DNA from 4 places in the Pseudoalteromonas sp. AS84 genome. Region 2 is predicted to be linked to each of the others. Evidence: predicted binding sites of a transcription regulator. Region 2 holds the regulator's gene; each other region holds the start of a gene.

Region 1 (4,337 bases), on a different contig from region 2:
ACCTATATTTTTAGCTCTAATGATAAAATGCATCACTTTTAAATCGTTATTATCATATAGTCTATATCCAGCAGAATTTCGCCTGTTAGGCGTTAACAATCCCTGCTTTTCGTAGTACCTTAAAGTATCGTTAGAGATACCTAGTTGGTGTGATAGTTCACCTATTCTCATATTTCTCTCTCCGATTTATTTTAAACAGACTATAAACCCTAGAGTTAAGACTAAGGTCAAGGGTTTCATTTATTTTTAGGAAAAGCATGAACATCACCATTCTTGATAACGCTACGTTAGCTAAAACGTCTCTTACTTGTATTGAACAACTTGGTAAATTAACGACTTATGAACTTACTAGCCCAGAGCAAGTTATTGAACATTGCCAAGGCGCTGATGTATTGATCACTAATAAAGCGGTTTTAAATCGCGATACGATTAGTCAGCTAACACAGCTTAAACTGATTTGCGTAAGTGCAACCGGTACTAATAATGTTGATTTAGAAGCCGCTAAAGAATTTGGTATTGCCGTCACTAATGTAGCTGGCTATTCAACCCCTTCTGTTGTTCAACATACATTCTCTTTAATTACTAACTTACTGGGTAACACACATCGCTATCAGGCGGATTGCCAGCAAGGCGCTTGGCAAAAAAGTGAAATGTTTTGCATACTCGATTACAGCTTTAACGACTTACAAGGCAAAACATTTGCCATTATAGGCGGTGGTACGCTAGGTAAAGGCGTTGCTAAAGTGGCTGAGGCATTTGGCGCAAATATTATTGTTGCAGAGCGCAAAGGGGCTGCATGCCGCGATGGTCGTACGCCTTTTGAGGACGTTATTAAAACAGCCGATATAATCAGTGTTCACTGCCCACTTACCGATGAAACACGTGATTTAATTGCACTTAATGAGCTTAAAATGATGAAGCCAAGTAGCATTATTATTAACACTGCTCGTGGTGGCATTATTAACGAAGCCGACTTAGCTACAGCACTTGAGCAAAACCTAATTGCTGGAGCCGGGGTTGATGTACTAACTAAAGAGCCTGCTGAGCTTTCAAACCCACTTGCTAATTACAAAGGCAATAACTTATTACTTACTCCACATATTGCATGGGCAAGTACTGAATCTATCGTGCGTTTAATTAATGAGGTAAGTTTAAACATTGCGGCATTTAATAAAGGCGAATCACGCAACCGCTTGGTGTAACTGCACTGCGGGAAAATAGTTAAAAAAACTAAAATGTGGCTGTTTTTACTAATTATTTTTGCAAATGATTAGTAAAACATAGTCCTTAAAACCTAACCAACTGAATTAAAAAGATTTTAAACTTGGCCTACTACTTGCCTTATATGATCAAAATATTAAAAACTCATTTAAGGAATATCACAATGAAAAAATCTCTATTAGCAGCAGCCCTTATTGCACCATTTTTAACTGGCTGTGTTATTGCCGTATCTGATGGTGAAGCTGAGACTCATTGGGCAGGGAAAAACTCATCAAGCTGGCAAGCACAACATAAAAATAATCGTGAAGCTATATCCGAGCTAAAAATGGATAGCAGCTATCAATCTGTTTTAACGCAATTAAAAACGCCTAATTTCACAGAGCTATTAAAAAAAGATGACGATATATACCAAGTACTTTTTTATGTAACTCATAGCAAGCATTCAGATTCTAAAACAACGAAAGATGAATGTACGCCACTTGTATTTAAAAATGATAAGTTAGTGGGCATTGGTGACACTGCTTTAGGTATGATCACGCAGTAACAATAAAAGTAGTTTGATACTAAAAACGCCAATATAAATTTTGGCGTTTTTTATATTAAATTTTTACCGTGCGACTATTCTATCTCGCCCCGCATCTTTAGCAGCATATAACCCTAAATCCGCCTCTTCTAATAATGCTTGCTCAGCATACACTTTACCACTTTGCGTGGTGGCGATACCTATACTAATAGTGATGTGGTCTGCATTTAATGAGGCTTTGTGTTCTATATTTAAAGCATTTACAGCATTGCGTAATTTATTAGCAAACTCCAAGGCTTCATGCTTATCAATTCCCGGTAAGACGGCTGCAAATTCTTCACCACCATAACGAGCTATGAAGTCACTACCACGTTCACACTGAGCTGCGAGTGCTTGCGCAACATCCTTTAAGCATTCATCACCAGCACGATGTCCGTAGCAATCGTTGTAACGTTTAAAGTGGTCTATATCCATAAGCAACACAGATAGTGGTGTTCCGCTTCGTTTACTGCGGCGCCATTCTCGAGCTAAGTTTTCGTCTAGGTAGCGTCTATTTGGGATTTCAGTTAAGCCGTCAATCGAGGCTAGCATCTCTAGCAGATCATTTTTTTGCTTTATAAGTAATTGGTTACGTACTCTAACGCGCACAATAGAAGGGCTAAATGGCTTAGTTATATAGTCCATAGCACCGAGCTCTAGGCCCTTAGCTTCGTCGTCGTGGCTACGATTAGCTGATATAAATATAACAGGGATCGATTGAGTTATCGGATTTTCTTTAAGTTGTACAAGCACTTCATAACCGTCAATTCCTGGCATAATCACATCAAGAATAATTAAATCAACTTGCGCAGTTTTTACAAAGGTCAGTGCTTTTTCACCACTTTCAACTAAGAATACGTCGTGTTCTACTTTAAGTGTTTTTTCAAGTACTAATCGGTTGATTGGATCATCATCTACAATAAGTACTTTAGCTCTTTTCGACATCCCTAGCCCCTACCCCTTTTATAAAAACAATTACCTGTTCTAACTGCATAATAAGCTCTTTCAGTGTTATTTCAACAGGCTTGTTAGTTGTTTTAAGTGTTCTTTCACACAATAAAGCGCAGTGAGACAATCGTCTAAAACCTAAATTCCCTGCTACACCTTTTATACTATGCACTAAGCGTACCAAATCATCCTTATTGGTTGTTTCTTCTATTTGCGATAGCTGGGTTTCACATAAATTAGCAAACTTATCAATCATTGTATTGAGGAGCTTTTCATCCATACTAAACTGCGTTAAAGCGAATGATTTTTCGAAAAAGCTTGGTTTCACTAAGTTTAAATCGGCAATTGCATCAATAAGCACTTTAGCAACAACCGGTTTAGTTAAATGCTTATTCATACCGCACTTTAAAGAACGTTCAATATCAGCAGGCTCACAATGAGCCGTTAAGGCAAAAATAGGCAGCTGCTTTGCGTCAAACTGTTGACGAATTAAGGCTGTTGCTTGGCAGCCATCTATTTGTGGCATTTGCACATCCATCAATATTAAGTCGGGTCTTAAAATTTGCAATAATTCCATGCCAATAGATGCGCTTAAAGCAGTCACTACATTTACGTTTGCTTGGCGAAGTACACTGCTAATTATTTCTAAATTAAGTTGATTATCATCAATGGCTAACACAAGTAGACCCGATATATCAGCTTTAATTTCAGCAACGTTGTGTATTACCGCATTGGTACTCGCTTTAGGCTTTTGCTGAGAGTTCAAGCTAAATAGCCTTTGTCCCAATGCCGATGCTTTAACGTGGTGCGCAGCTAAATGCTCACTTGTTGGTAAATTAAGCGTGTGCTGATGATTAATAATAATTACCGATGTTTCTTTAGCTGATAACGAATCATTAATTGCTTCAATATTTAAAAGTGCAGGTAAGTCGGCTGCATCTATTATTATTTTTTGAATATTGGAGAGCTTAATTGGGTATTTGAGTACTTCATCTAAATTAATATTAGCAAGCTCTGTATAAGCATTTGTTACTTGCTTAAGCTCTTTACTTTGATCCGATAAAATAGCCAATGTATTAGTCGGTAACATCGTATTTTTAGTGGTATCAACCAAAAAGCTAACGCTGAAGTAAAACTCACAGCCATGGCCTTTTTTACTCTTTAAAGCAATCTCTCCCCCCATTAATGACACCGCATGTTTAACAATAGCTAAACCTAACCCAACACCATGATGTATGCGTGTTGAAGACTCATCACCTTGCGTAAAGGCGTCAAATAAACGCCTTTGATCGGCTTCATCGATACCCATACCGGTATCGATTACTTTAAAGCAAATATGCTGTTGCTCTAGGCTATTGCTTTCAATCAGTTCCATTTTTAAAGTAATAGAACCTGTTTTTGTAAACTTAACAGCATTTGTTAATAAGTTACCTAATATTTGCTGCAAGCGAATGCTGTCGCATATCAAATCAGGCGCTATTAACGGGTCAATATCAATAACAAATTCAATACCTTTTCCTTCGCACAATGGAGCCGTTAAACTTTCGCAAATATCCACCAGCTCAACCATGCTAAAAGATGCTTGTTTTAAATCAGTTTGCGAACT
Region 2 (4,337 bases):
CGACATTGAGCAGCAGCTAATCAGTGCCGAAAAAGATGAAAACTCAACTGACCGCGTTCATACAATTTTAGTACCCATTGAAACTAAAAAAAGTAAAAAAAGCGACAAAGGTCAACCATGAGCACATTAAAAGCAGAACTATTAGCAAAGAGCTATAAAGGCCGTGAAGTTGTAAAAAACGTTGGCCTTGAAGTAAAAGCTGGCAGTATTGTTGGCTTACTTGGCCCTAACGGCGCAGGCAAAACAACCACGTTTTATATGATTGTAGGCCTTGTGCCTAGCGATAAAGGTAAAATATCGATAGATGATAACGATATTACTCTTTTACCTATGCATAGTCGTGCTAGATTAGGCATAGGCTACTTACCGCAAGAGTCTTCAATTTTCAGAAAGCTAACTGTTTATCAAAACTTAATGGCTATTTTAGAAACGCGCAAAGAGTTAAATAAACAAGCTAGAGAAGACACTCTCGATAAATTATTAGATGAATTTAGCATACAACACATTCGTGATAGCCAAGGTATGGCATTATCAGGTGGCGAACGTCGTCGTGTTGAAATAGCACGTGCGCTGGCAGCAGATCCTAAATTTATATTACTGGATGAACCGTTCGCTGGTGTTGATCCAATTTCAGTATTAGATATAAAGAAAATAATAGAACATCTTAAAAATCGTGGGATTGGAGTATTAATTACCGACCATAACGTAAGAGAAACCCTTGATGTTTGTGAAAAAGCCTACATTGTTTCTCATGGGGAGCTGATTGCATCAGGTACTCCAGAACACGTATTAAATGATAAAACAGTACGCGATGTTTACTTAGGCGAGCAATTTAGGCTGTAACATTTACGCCATGTCTTTAAGCATCTGCTAGTATTAATTATAACAACATAAAAGGATTGTTAGAGATACATGAGGCAATCACTACAGCTGCGCATGGGCCAGCAACTTACAATGACTCCACAGCTGCAACAAGCTATTCGTTTGTTGCAACTCAGTACATTGGATCTCCAGCAAGAAATACAAGAAGCTCTCGACAGCAACCCGCTATTAGAGGTTGAAGAACAAGACTACTCAGAAGATGCTGCTGGCAAAAACGAGCAAAAAGCTGATACCGATGACATAACTGTTAGCGCATCTGCCGATGATGCTCCAAGCGAATACGAACAAGATAGTGGTGAAGCACTTGCGAAAGACACGCTAAGTGACGACATGGCTATGGATGTTAGCTGGGATGAGTACATGAGTGCCGCTCCTGCAGCATCATCGGGTCCAATGCCTGAAGATGAATCAATTTATCAAGGTGCCTCTACAGAGACGCTCCATGAGTATTTAATGTGGCAGTTACAATTAACGCCATTTAGCCCTACAGACGAAGCTATTGCTATTGCCATCGTAGAAGCCGTTGATGATTCAGGTATTTTAACACTAAGCTGCGAAGAGATTTTAGAAAGCTTTAATCAAGAAAACGAAGATGATAACGAAGTCGAACTTGATGAAATTGAAGCTGTATTAAAGCGCATCCAACTGTTTGATCCTGTCGGTATTGCTGCACGTAGTTTACAAGAGTGTTTGTGTATTCAGCTTAACCAATTTGATAAAGAAACACCTTACATTAATGAAACAAAAATGATTTTAACCGAGCATATTGATTTATTAGCTGCTCGTGACTATCGTACATTAATGAAGAAAACCAAGCTCAAAGAAGAAGAGCTTAAAGAAGTAATGACATTAATCCATACTCTTAGTCCTAAGCCAGCAGATACTATTGTAAGAGAAGAATCTGAGTATGTTATTCCAGACGTGTCGGTTAAAAAAATTAAAGGCCGCTGGGTTGTTGAGTTAAACCCAGATAGCATGCCTAAAATTCGTGTTAATAGCCAATACGCTGCAATGTCTCGCACTGTAAAATCGAGTGGTGACAGCCAGTTTATTCGCTCGCATTTACAAGAAGCTAAATGGTTTATTAAAAGCTTAGAAAGTAGAAACGACACGCTTTTAAAAGTAACTAATTGTATTGTTAAGCAACAACAAGGCTTTTTTGAACACGGACCTGAAGCAATGAAACCGATGGTTTTAAATGATGTTGCTGAAATGGTAGAAATGCACGAATCAACAATTTCGCGCGTAACAACTCAAAAGTATATGCATACACCCCGTGGTATATTTGAGCTTAAATACTTTTTCTCAAGCCATGTAAGCACCGAAAACGGTGGTGAATGTTCATCTACAGCAATTCGTGCACTTATCCGCAAATTAATCGCTGCAGAAAACTCAGCAAAACCATTGAGTGATAGTAAAATAGCGGATATATTGGCTGAGCAAGGAATTAAAGTAGCAAGACGTACAATCGCAAAATACCGCGAATCTCTGGCTATTCCACCGTCAAATCAGCGTAAAAGCTTGATCTAAGACGCAAAAAAAAAGAGGGTAATGCTTATGCAACTAAACTTAACTGGTCGTCACGTAGAATTAACCGATTCACTAAGAGACTATATTAATACCAAATTTGCGAAGCTAGAAAGACACTCTGATCATATTAATAATGTTCATGTCATTCTTGATGTAGAAAAATTAAATCAAAAAGCAGAAGCTACAATACATGTAAGTGGTGCTGAGCTATTTGCCTCTACGGAACATCAAGATATGTATGCCGCCATTGACTCGTTGATCGACAAGCTCGATCGACAAGTAATTAAACACAAAGAGAAGCTTGCTCGACACTAATATGATGAAATTAAGCTCACTTATATGCCAGGACTGCAGCAAAGCTGCGGTCCTTTTTAATAGCAAAAAAAGAATTTTAGAGTTCATTAGCGAACTTGCTCACGACAAACTTCCGTATTTACCGCAACAGGATATCCTTACTGCTTTAATGAGCAGAGAGAAACTGGGTAGTACAGGTATTGGGCGTGGTATTGCCATTCCTCATGGTCGAATGAGCGGTGCAGAAGAGCCTTTAGCTTTAGTACTCGTTAGCGAAACTCCAATAAATTTTGATGCAATAGATAATCGTCCTGTTGATATTTTTGTCGCACTCATCGTACCAGATGGCGATAACCAACAGCACTTAAAGACTCTCGCAACCATTGCTGATAAACTAAACAACAAAGATTTTTGTAAACAGTTACGCTGTGCAAAATCAGATGCTGAGCTTTACCAAGTTATTGTCGATCAATCATAGTTTTATAAAGGGTGTTAAATGGAGTTAATTATCATAAGCGGCCGTTCTGGTTCTGGAAAGTCGGTTGCTTTACGCGTTGTAGAAGATTTAGGCTATTATTGCGTAGATAATATTCCAGTTAACTTGCTTCCTTCATTAGTTCGCAGTGTGTCTGATAGCTACGATAAAATTGCTGTTAGCATTGATGTGCGAAACATCCCTAAAGAGCAAGATGAATTTAACGATATTCTTGAATACTTACCAGGCTTTGCAAATCCTACGTTATTTTATTTAGATAGCGACGATCAAACGTTGATAAAACGCTTTTCAGAAACACGCAGGTTACACCCACTATCAATTGACTCGCTGCCTCTTGATTTAGCCATCAAAAAAGAAAAAGAATTACTTGATGTATTAATCACCCGCGCCGACTTTATGATAGACACAACTGATTTAAGCGTTCACCAACTTGCAGAATCTATTCGTGAAAAGATTTTAGGTAAAAAAGATAAGCAACTAATTGTCACGTTTGAATCGTTTGGTTTTAAACACGGTATACCAAAAGAAGCCGACTATGTATTTGATGCACGCTTTTTACCAAATCCACATTGGGAACCTGAATTAAAACCTTTAAATGGGTTAGATCAACCCGTTAAAGATTATTTGGCCAATCACAGCATAGTGCAAAAATTCACATGGCAAATTCAAACATTTGTACAAACGTGGTTACCGCACTTAGAGCGAAATAACCGCAGTTATTTAACCATAGCTATCGGATGTACAGGCGGACAACATCGCTCTGTATATTTAGCGCAAACTATCGGTGAAAGTTTTGCAATGACACATCCCAATGTAAAAATTCGCCATCGTGAACAAGAAAAATAATAGAGCTGAATAATCACCTGTTCAGCTTAGGTAGAGTAAGTTATGCACTGTGAAGACACTTTTTTAATAAAAAACAAATTAGGCTTACACGCTAGAGCAGCTACTGTGCTTGCGCAGTTAGCAGTACAATTTGATGCGACAATCACATTATTTCAAGATGATAAAGAAGCCGCGGGCGATAGCGTACTTGCACTAATGTTACTTGAAAGTAGCCAAGGCAAAGAAGTAAAAGTTGTATGCAAAGGCCCCGATTCTGAGCAAGCTTTACATGCTGTTGGAGAGTTAATAG
Region 3 (4,337 bases), on a different contig from region 2:
CCAGTAGCAAGTACAGTGCCTGCAAGGACCGTTGTTTTGCTAACACGTAGACGTTTACTGTTTAACTGAGTGCCTTGTCCGCGAGACGCAGTGAAAAGCTCGCCACGAATTGGATCATAAATAACAGCTTGGTCTAAACGACCTTTAACTTTAAGTGCGATAGAAACCGCGTAATGAGGGATACCCTTGATGAAGTTAGTTGTTCCATCGATAGGATCTACAATCCATTGGTAATCATCATCCTTGCCTTTATGCTCACCTAATTCCTCACCAACAATAGAGTGAGTAGGGTAAGACTGTAAAATAGTGTCACGAATTACGGCTTCGGCTTCTTTATCAATGTTAGTTACTAAGTCGTTAGCGCCTTTTTGTTGCACTTCAACTTTTGATAAATCTTCACTTGCGCGAAGTAAAATTTTGCCTGCGTTGCGCGCAGCGCGAACCGCAATGTTTAACATTGGATGCATGGTATTACCTTTGGGTTGTAAAAGAACGTTTATATATTTCAGCCGGCGTATTTTAGCGACTTTTGACATAAAGTAAACAATAAACCCCAAATACTTATGTTTGTTTTTTATACAAGATTGAAATGTGTATATATTTTAAAAAAATAATAATGAGCAATTAATAAGTCATTATGTTCCTTTATGTGTTTATTAAATCGAATTAATTTTAAATAACGCTTTACCTAAAGTTAGCTTGAGGTTTTATCGTGCTCCTAACTTAATTGATAGGACAACATAATGTATTTAGAGCACGTAAACTTAGTCGCGAGTGATATAGATAGTATGCTTAAATTTTACCGAGCTGTGTTTCCACATTGGTCGATTAGAAGTGAGGGCAGAGGCGATTGGCATGGAAAACCAAGACGCTGGGTACACTTTGGGGATGACACGCATTATATTGCGATAAGCGATCATGGTGAGGGTGAAAACAGAAACTTATCGGGCCATCAAGTTGGTTTTGCACACTTTGCTTATGTAACTAGTAACTTAAATGAAGTAGTAGCACGCTTAAATAAAACGGGTTTTGGGATAAGTAAGCAAGGTAGTGAGAACCCTTTTAGGAAGAATGTTTATTTTATTGACCCCGCAGGGTTTGAAGTAGAATTTGTAGAATATTTAAGTGATATCCCAAGTGAGCGAAATAACGATTTATAATAGGTTAAGCACCGCAAAGTGCGGTGCTTAACGAGGCTTTATGAACGATTATTACCCGTGCCAAACTGAGTTTTTAGCTCATTTGCAAAGCTCATAAATTTTTCTTTAATTGTGCGCTTTATTTTTACTTCGACTGAGCCCATTACTGCCTTTCCTTCAATGTGAATAGTAGGACCTTGGCGTTTGTTAAGCGACACAGATTTATTTTCAAGGCTACTTAAAATACAAAACATTTTAGACACTACATTTACATGCTCTGGTACGTAAATCTCATCACTACCAAAAATACAGTTAACGTGAATAGTTACATTTTGATGCGCAAAAATGGCATCGGTAAAATCTAGCACCACCGATCCCATAAAGTTACTCAAATATATATTCTTTGGCACGACCCACTGACCGCTTCGCTCGTTAGAGCCTAAAATGCTGCGTAATGTAAAATCATCATCACTGTTTTGTTGTGCACTATAATGTGGTGTAAATTGCGATTGTTTTTCTGCTTTATATTGCTGATCAGTATTAAGTGTTAAATCTTCTACTAAGGCTAAAAGAGCTTCGTTGTTCGGTGCATCCATCGCGTTATCTAAGCGCCTCTCAAATGCATCAACAGAAATCACCCCATGACTGTAATTATAAATTAATTGATCAATTACTTGTTCGCGTACTTGCTCTATTGGGCGGTCTTCGACTTTTACAGACATGGGGCATTCCTTATTATATTTGCTATTAATACTGCTTCTGATGTTTATATGCAAAGCACGCACCAAACATAATAATCTTAATTATCAATGGTTTAATTTTCAATGATGTTTTATGTTTTGTTATATTAACGATAGATTAACCAAAAATGCAATTATCTAGTTATTTTCACTATTTGAGAAAGTTTTACCGAGTAGCCTGTAAATAGTTACACAGCTATAGATAGTGCCTTATCCCAAAATTATATCAAGCTGTTGAAATATATATAGAAATAAAGTTGGCCTAAAGCTCGCATTAGTTAAAGTGTCTTTAATCAAAAGGAGAAAGATTATGAAAACATTTAACAAATCTATTATCGCAGCTCTAGTTCTTGGTACTACGGCTATGGGTGCCCAAGCAAACAGCTGGGAAAACGAAAGTAAAGATGCTTGGATTGATGGTAAGGCAGAAACAGTTCTACTTATGAACACTAATCTAAACAACTTTGACATTAACACTGATGTAAAAAATGGCAAGGTAGTACTTACAGGTAAAGTTAATAGCGAGCTTGATAAAGAGCTAGCAGAAGAACTTGTACTTAGCCTAGATGGCGTATCTGATGTTGAAAACAGCCTTACTGTTGTTAAAAGCATGGACACAAAAGATAGAAGCAAAGACATGATGGACGATGATGATAACGACCTAACGGACGCTAAAATCACCACTGTAATCACAACTCGCTTCCTGTTTGATTCAGAAGTTGGTGGTACAGACATCGATGTTGATACCGACAACGGTATAGTAACTCTGAATGGCTCAGTAGAGTCTGAAGCTGAAAAACAACTAGCAGTTAAAATTGCTAAAAATGCTGAAGATGTTCGTGACGTAGTTGATAAACTATCTATTACTGCTGAATAACACAGTATAGTTAAGGCCCACTAACACTGGGCTTTACGCCTTTTAATGCTTAATTTAAATGGAGTTTAATCATGGATATTATTCGTATAATACTTTCAGTTTTATTGCCGCCATTAGGTGTATTTTTGCAAGTTGGCTTAGGTATGCATTTTTGGTTAAATATTTTATTAACACTGTTAGGTTATTTCCCAGGGTTAATACATGCGATCTACATTATTGCGAAAAAATAATGACAGATTATATATTGTGTAAGCCGACTACTGAGGTTTAGCTAAATAAAAAACTTCAGTACTGATCGGCTCACAATATTAGTTTTTAAAGTAATATTTTTTATCAAGATCTAATTTTTAATTTACTCAAACTAAGTGATTTATTTCTTGTAACTCACTCCCAACATTCCCTCAGCCACACCTATCGTTTACTTCAATTAAGCTTTCTAACTAACAGTAGTGTTCTGATTCTGTATTGATGCCATTTAGAAAATCTTTAACATTAGTTTATTTATATATCTACAATACGCGATTAATTACTCTATTATTAAGTGGCAATATTACCATCACTTCTAGTGTTATCATTAAACCGAGTTTTTACGCATATTGAGGTAGCTAATTGAATATTCGACTTATACTGTCAGGCGTTGTGTCATTCGTTTTTTATTTTAGTTGGGCCTACTGGGCAAACAGTTCGGCAGATATTGCTAAATCGGTCACGCTTCAAGCTGCATTAGTGCAAGGTTTGTATAGTGGATTTGTAACACTGTTTTTTACCTTTATTTTAGAAAAGGTCGTCAACAAGTATAAGTCTAGTTATGTAACGCTTGCGTTTGTAACTCCAATTATTTGTATGTTTCATTCTAAAACACCACAAAACGTAGCAATACGACAAAGCTTCAATAATGCAATTAACTCTAGCGCCTCGTATTTAGGTAACAAAAAAATAGCAGGTGTACTTTTTGCGCCTATTATTCCGATTACTGTTCAATCGAGCTTAGTGATTATAGTGAATGTAATTAATGAGACACCTAATTTGGCACTTACAGTAGCTCCAAGCATATTTTTTACAGCCTTGTATGCCTACACATATATGTTAGCTTTACTTAAAAAAATAGAGCAATAAATATAAAAGACTACATGTTGAAGGAAGGTTTTTATAATTTAGTGCAGAGAATATAGTGGAAAATATCTTACGTTTTATGTTTATACCCGCCTAAAAGATTACTATTTAAGCAGTTAGCTTACTGATTATTAAAATAAAGGTTTTTGGTAGTGACAAGCACCTAAAAAGTTTTTATACTGCAGTCCGCTTTAGTCGCTCTGTGACTAAACGCTTCAAAAATTAACTGTCTTGCAGTTATATAAAAGTTGGCCCCTTAGCTCAGTTGGTTAGAGCACACGACTCATAATCGTTAGGTCCCCAGTTCGAGTCTGGGAGGGGCCACCACTTTTACAAACTTTCCAAAAATACCTACTCAAATTATTTAAAGCTACATAAATTTAATATCGTGTAATTTATTACTCTTTTTTTACCCCTAATAATAAATATAATTTAAATAAAGATAATCAATAGATTAAGCTAAGCTCT
Region 4 (4,337 bases), on a different contig from region 2:
TACTTTGTGTTGTGAGCTCAGTAACCCCTGTTTTTAAATTAAAGGTAGCTGCACGGCGCTTGCCGCAGTCAATTACAATGCGTATGCCTTCAATAGTTAAACTGGTTTCTGCTACATTGGTGGTAAGCACTACTTTGCGCATACCGTTTGGTGCAGGGGCAATAGCAGCTTGCTGATTAGCTTTATCTTGCTCGCCAAATAGCGTGGCAACTAGGCAGTTACTGGGTAAGTCGGTGAGTGCTTGTTGCACGCGTAGTATCTCAAATTGCCCAGGTAAAAATACCAATGCACTACCTGTTTGCTCATTAAGTGCTTGTTTTATTATGGTAGGAATTGCATCAAGCCAGCGGCTTTCATCTTTTATGGGTATGTATACTTCGTCTATTGGGTAGCTGCGACCATTTGATTGAATTACAGGGCAATCAAAAAATGCTGTGTAACGCTCAGTATCTAGCGTTGCCGACATAAGCATGATGGTTAAATCTTCGCGCAGCGCACTTTGGGTCTCTAAAGCAAAGGCAAGTGAAGTATCGGCTGCAATTGAGCGCTCATGGAATTCATCAAATATCAGTAAATCTATATCGCTTAATTCGGGGTCGTTTTGCAGCATGCGTGTGAGCATGCCTTCGGTGACTATTTCGAGGCGCGTATTAGCGCTTACTTTACTCTCGCCCCTAATCCGCAAGCCCACACTTCGCCCAACACTCTCGTTTTGGCACTTTGCTAGGTAACTGGCAATATTACGTGCAGCTAAACGACGAGGCTCTAGCATTACAATACGTTTAAAATACCCATCGCGCATAAGTTGCAGCGGCAACCACGTAGATTTACCCGCACCAGGCGGTGCTTGTAATAACGTAATAGGATTACGTTGTAATGTAGTAACGAGTTGTTGATATATGTCTTGAACCGGCAGCACAGCTATTTATCCTAAATTGCTTTGCAGGCATTGTAACAAAAAACCGCAGCGACACCGCGGTAGATGCTTATTAATAATTGCTATTAACTACCCGACACCATTCTAATTCGATCTGCAGGCACTCGTAATTGCTGCATTAAGTAAATTTTAAATGGTGCTTCGTAAGGTTGCTTATCAACCGCTTTTTGCATGCATAAAAGCCATGCATCACTTTGCTCAATTCCTACATGTAAATGTTTGTGCGCTTGAGGAATGTTAATACTGCCAAAATGTTCAGCGTATAATTTAGGACCACCTAACCAGCCCGACAAAAAATAAGCGAGCTTTTTTCGCGATGCCGATAAGTCTTTTGAATGCATACTCCTTATATTTTCAGCCTCTTTTAAAGCGTCCATATTATCGTAAAACGCATTCACCAATTGTGTAATACCTGCTAACTCACCTGCCATTTTGTATGAGCAGTCATCCACTCCGTATTCACACGTTTTTGTATTCATAACTCACTCAGGTTAACTACTTTATTTAATACCTACATATTAGCTTAAAACAAAAATTTAAGAATGAGTTACATCAAAGCGGCGTAACTTATGTCAGCAATAATTACAGGCTGCTATGTATATTTTTTAATAAATAGCGCAATATTAAAAACAAAATCGCTCAACATAAGAATATAACCAACTGATAATAAAGACAATAAAACCATTATTATTCCTTGGTACAAGGCTTGCTACTTTATAACTGACAGTTAATTCACTAACCTAAAGTAAGGATAAACTTATGAACAGCGATCGTATCGAAGGTAATTGGAAAGAACTTAAAGGTAAGGCTCAACAAAAATGGGGCGATCTTACCAACGACGATTTAGATAAAATTGAAGGTAGCCGTACAGAGCTAGTTGGTAAAATCCAGCAGCAATACGGTAAATCTAAAGAAGAAGCAGAGCGTGAAGTTGATGAGTTTGAAAAAGGTCGTTAAACCGCGTTAACCGCTTTTAAAAAAACCGCCATTTGGCGGTTTTTTTGTTTAAGCTGTAGGTTATTTAGCTACGCTTTTAATTGGTTACCAATCGGTAACTGCCTAATACGCTTTCCGCACGCTGCAAAAATAGCATTACATAATGCTGGCGCATAAACTGGTGTAGACGGCTCGCCTACACCTGCTGGTGGTGCATCACTTTGTACAATTTCAACGTCAATCTCAAGAGGTGAGTCGCTCATACGCGGTACGCGATAATCATGAAAATTACTTTGCTGTACGCGGCCTTTATCAAAGGTAATACCATCGCTGATTGCAGTTGTAATCCCGTAAATAGAGCCACCTTGGGTTTGGTTTTTAACGGTGTCGGTGTTTACAACCGTACCCGCATCAATGGCAACCCACGACTTAATTACTTTTAAATCGCCAGCATCCGACACTTCTACTTCAACTACCGTCGCTACGTAAGTTAAAAAGCTTCTGTGTGCTGCTATTCCTAAACCTCGACCTTTAGGAAGCTCTCGCCCCCATTTACTCATGTCAGCTACTTTTTCAATAACATGGCGCAGTCTGCCAATATCTAGAGGATAAACCGCTTTATCGCCACCGTAATTATCGTATGTAGCATTTTGCTCTGTTACATCAACAATACGACTTGGACCTATAGTGTCTAGTAAATAGTCTTTTTGGTCGCGACCGGCTTTGTGCGCTGCTTCACCAATAAATGACTGAATAGCAAAGGCATGAAAAATATTTGATACAGAACGCATCCAACCAATTCGTGCTTTAGCAGGCGCATCACCGTTTTCTAACTTCATGTTAGGTGTGTTAATAGGGTTATCGGTAAATCCTAAGCGCAGTTCAAAGCTTCCTGGCGTAGTCGCCCCTTCTGAAAAGGTAGAGGTGATCGGTGAAAACGCGGTGCGGTGTAAATAAGATTCTATAGCACCATTTTTATCTAGCGATGCTTCAATGTGCTGAGCCGAAACTGCATGGTAAAAACCATGTTGTATGTCGTCTTCACGCGTCCATTGCACACGAATAGGCTTGCCTACTTTCATTGAAAGGTAAGCCGCTTCTGCTGAAAAGTCAGGTTTTGACTTACGCCCAAAACCGCCTCCTAACATGGTAACGTGAACATTAATTTTGCTCTCATCCATGCCAAGCATTGCCGCCACTGTTTTCATATCGGCTTGTGGATTTTGCGTAGCAGCCCATATATCAACACTGTCTTTGTTGTACATAGCTGTTGCACAAGGCGGCTCCATTGGTGCTTGAGCAAGATGCGGTGCGTAATAATCAGCTACCAATTTATTGCTCGATTTAGCCAACACTCCCATGGCATCGCCTTTATCACGTATGTTTACCTGTGGAGTTTGTACTGTTTTTAGTAATGACTTTTTAAATTCTTCTGAATTGTAATCGCCATTTTTGCCATCATCCCACACTACTTTTAATGCTTTACGCCCTTGCCATGCAGCCCATGTGTTTTTAGCTATAATCGCAATACCGCCTTTTGGCTGAAACTGCGGCGCGCCTTTTGGTGCAGGTATTTCAATAACATCTATAACGCCGTTCAACGCTTTTGTAGCACTGGCATCAAATGACTTAACAACACCGCCTACTACCGGCGGGCGTTCAATTATAGCCACCAGCGCTTGTGGTTCGCGTACATCGGCTGCAAATATTGCTTTACCTGTTACTAAATCGGCTAAATCTATGTGCGCCATGCCGGTATTAATATAGCGCCATTCTTTGCGTGTTTTAAGTGTTAGTTTATCAGCTTCTGGTGGCGTTATTGTAAATGCTAAGTCGATTAAATCTTTATAAGTAAGTGATTTACCTGAGCTGTGAGTAACAACATGCTGTACTGCGGTACATGTTTCTGGTTTTACACCCCAATGCTTAGCGGCAGCGTGCTGCATCATGTAACGCACACTTGCGCCCATTTCACGCAGGCGCTGCATATTGTAGCGAATACTGCGCGAGCCATCGGTATTTTGATCGCCGTATTTAGGGTCGCCCTTACCCTGAATAACAATAACCTTATCCCACGCAGCTTCCATTTCATCGGCAACTATTTGTGCAATCGCGGTGCGAATTTGCTGACCCATTTCAGAGCGATGGCACGTTATTTCAACCATGCCGTCTGGGCGCAGTGCTATAAATAAGTTTGCGCGTTTTGCCAGTTCAGATGGCTGCTCTAACACACCCGCAAATGCACTTGGCGCACTGCCTACAAAATAAGTACCAAGTACCAACGCACCTATTGCACTGGTTTTTAAAAATTGACGGCGGTTTAAATCAAAATATTTATTATCTTGGCTCATACTTCTTCCCCTTGTTCATTTGGGTCAAAATACTGAACACTCGCCATTGTTTTAGCAGCCGACTTAATTGCTTTATGAATACGCGGGTATGTACCACAACGGCAAATATTACC

Evidence for each region. The regulator sigma-54, encoded in region 2, starts transcription at its own class of promoters, with help from an activator protein. The targets are predictions, from matches to a motif close to GTTGGCACGNNNNTNGNNT.
Region 1: a site for sigma-54 is predicted at 1,324-1,342, ahead of WNY79_RS05250 (DUF3192 domain-containing protein). Genes of this name have one in related genera too.
Region 3: a site for sigma-54 is predicted at 2,136-2,154, ahead of WNY79_RS04685 (BON domain-containing protein). Genes of this name have one in related genera too.
Region 4: a site for sigma-54 is predicted at 1,631-1,649, ahead of WNY79_RS19185 (CsbD family protein). Genes of this name have one in related genera too.

Annotation. Positions count from the first base shown of each region.
Region 1 covers NZ_JBBMQY010000003.1:225,835-230,171, reverse strand. The annotation lists gene zntR (Zn(2+)-responsive transcriptional regulator) at 1-171, opposite strand, end outside; gene WNY79_RS05255 (D-2-hydroxyacid dehydrogenase) at 258-1,202, shown strand; gene WNY79_RS05250 (DUF3192 domain-containing protein) at 1,385-1,765, shown strand; gene WNY79_RS05245 (diguanylate cyclase) at 1,829-2,728, opposite strand; gene WNY79_RS05240 (ATP-binding protein) at 2,712-4,337, opposite strand, start outside.
Region 2 covers NZ_JBBMQY010000016.1:74,776-79,112, forward strand. The annotation lists gene lptA (lipopolysaccharide transport periplasmic protein LptA) at 1-121, shown strand, start outside; gene lptB (LPS export ABC transporter ATP-binding protein) at 118-843, shown strand; gene WNY79_RS15455 (RNA polymerase factor sigma-54) at 913-2,412, shown strand; gene hpf (ribosome hibernation promoting factor) at 2,440-2,727, shown strand; gene ptsN (PTS IIA-like nitrogen regulatory protein PtsN) at 2,732-3,184, shown strand; gene rapZ (RNase adapter RapZ) at 3,203-4,048, shown strand; gene WNY79_RS15475 (HPr family phosphocarrier protein) at 4,091-4,337, shown strand, end outside.
Region 3 covers NZ_JBBMQY010000003.1:100,119-104,455, forward strand. The annotation lists gene suhB (inositol-1-monophosphatase) at 1-467, opposite strand, end outside; gene WNY79_RS04675 (VOC family protein) at 744-1,160, shown strand; gene WNY79_RS04680 (LiaF domain-containing protein) at 1,199-1,861, opposite strand; gene WNY79_RS04685 (BON domain-containing protein) at 2,190-2,756, shown strand; gene WNY79_RS04690 (YqaE/Pmp3 family membrane protein) at 2,828-2,986, shown strand; gene WNY79_RS04695 (hypothetical protein) at 3,366-3,872, shown strand; tRNA gene WNY79_RS04700 (tRNA-Ile) at 4,120-4,196, shown strand.
Region 4 covers NZ_JBBMQY010000028.1:14,805-19,141, forward strand. The annotation lists gene hrpB (ATP-dependent helicase HrpB) at 1-919, opposite strand, end outside; gene WNY79_RS19180 (group II truncated hemoglobin) at 1,003-1,416, opposite strand; gene WNY79_RS19185 (CsbD family protein) at 1,697-1,894, shown strand; gene WNY79_RS19190 (molybdopterin cofactor-binding domain-containing protein) at 1,963-4,224, opposite strand; gene WNY79_RS19195 ((2Fe-2S)-binding protein) at 4,221-4,337, opposite strand, start outside.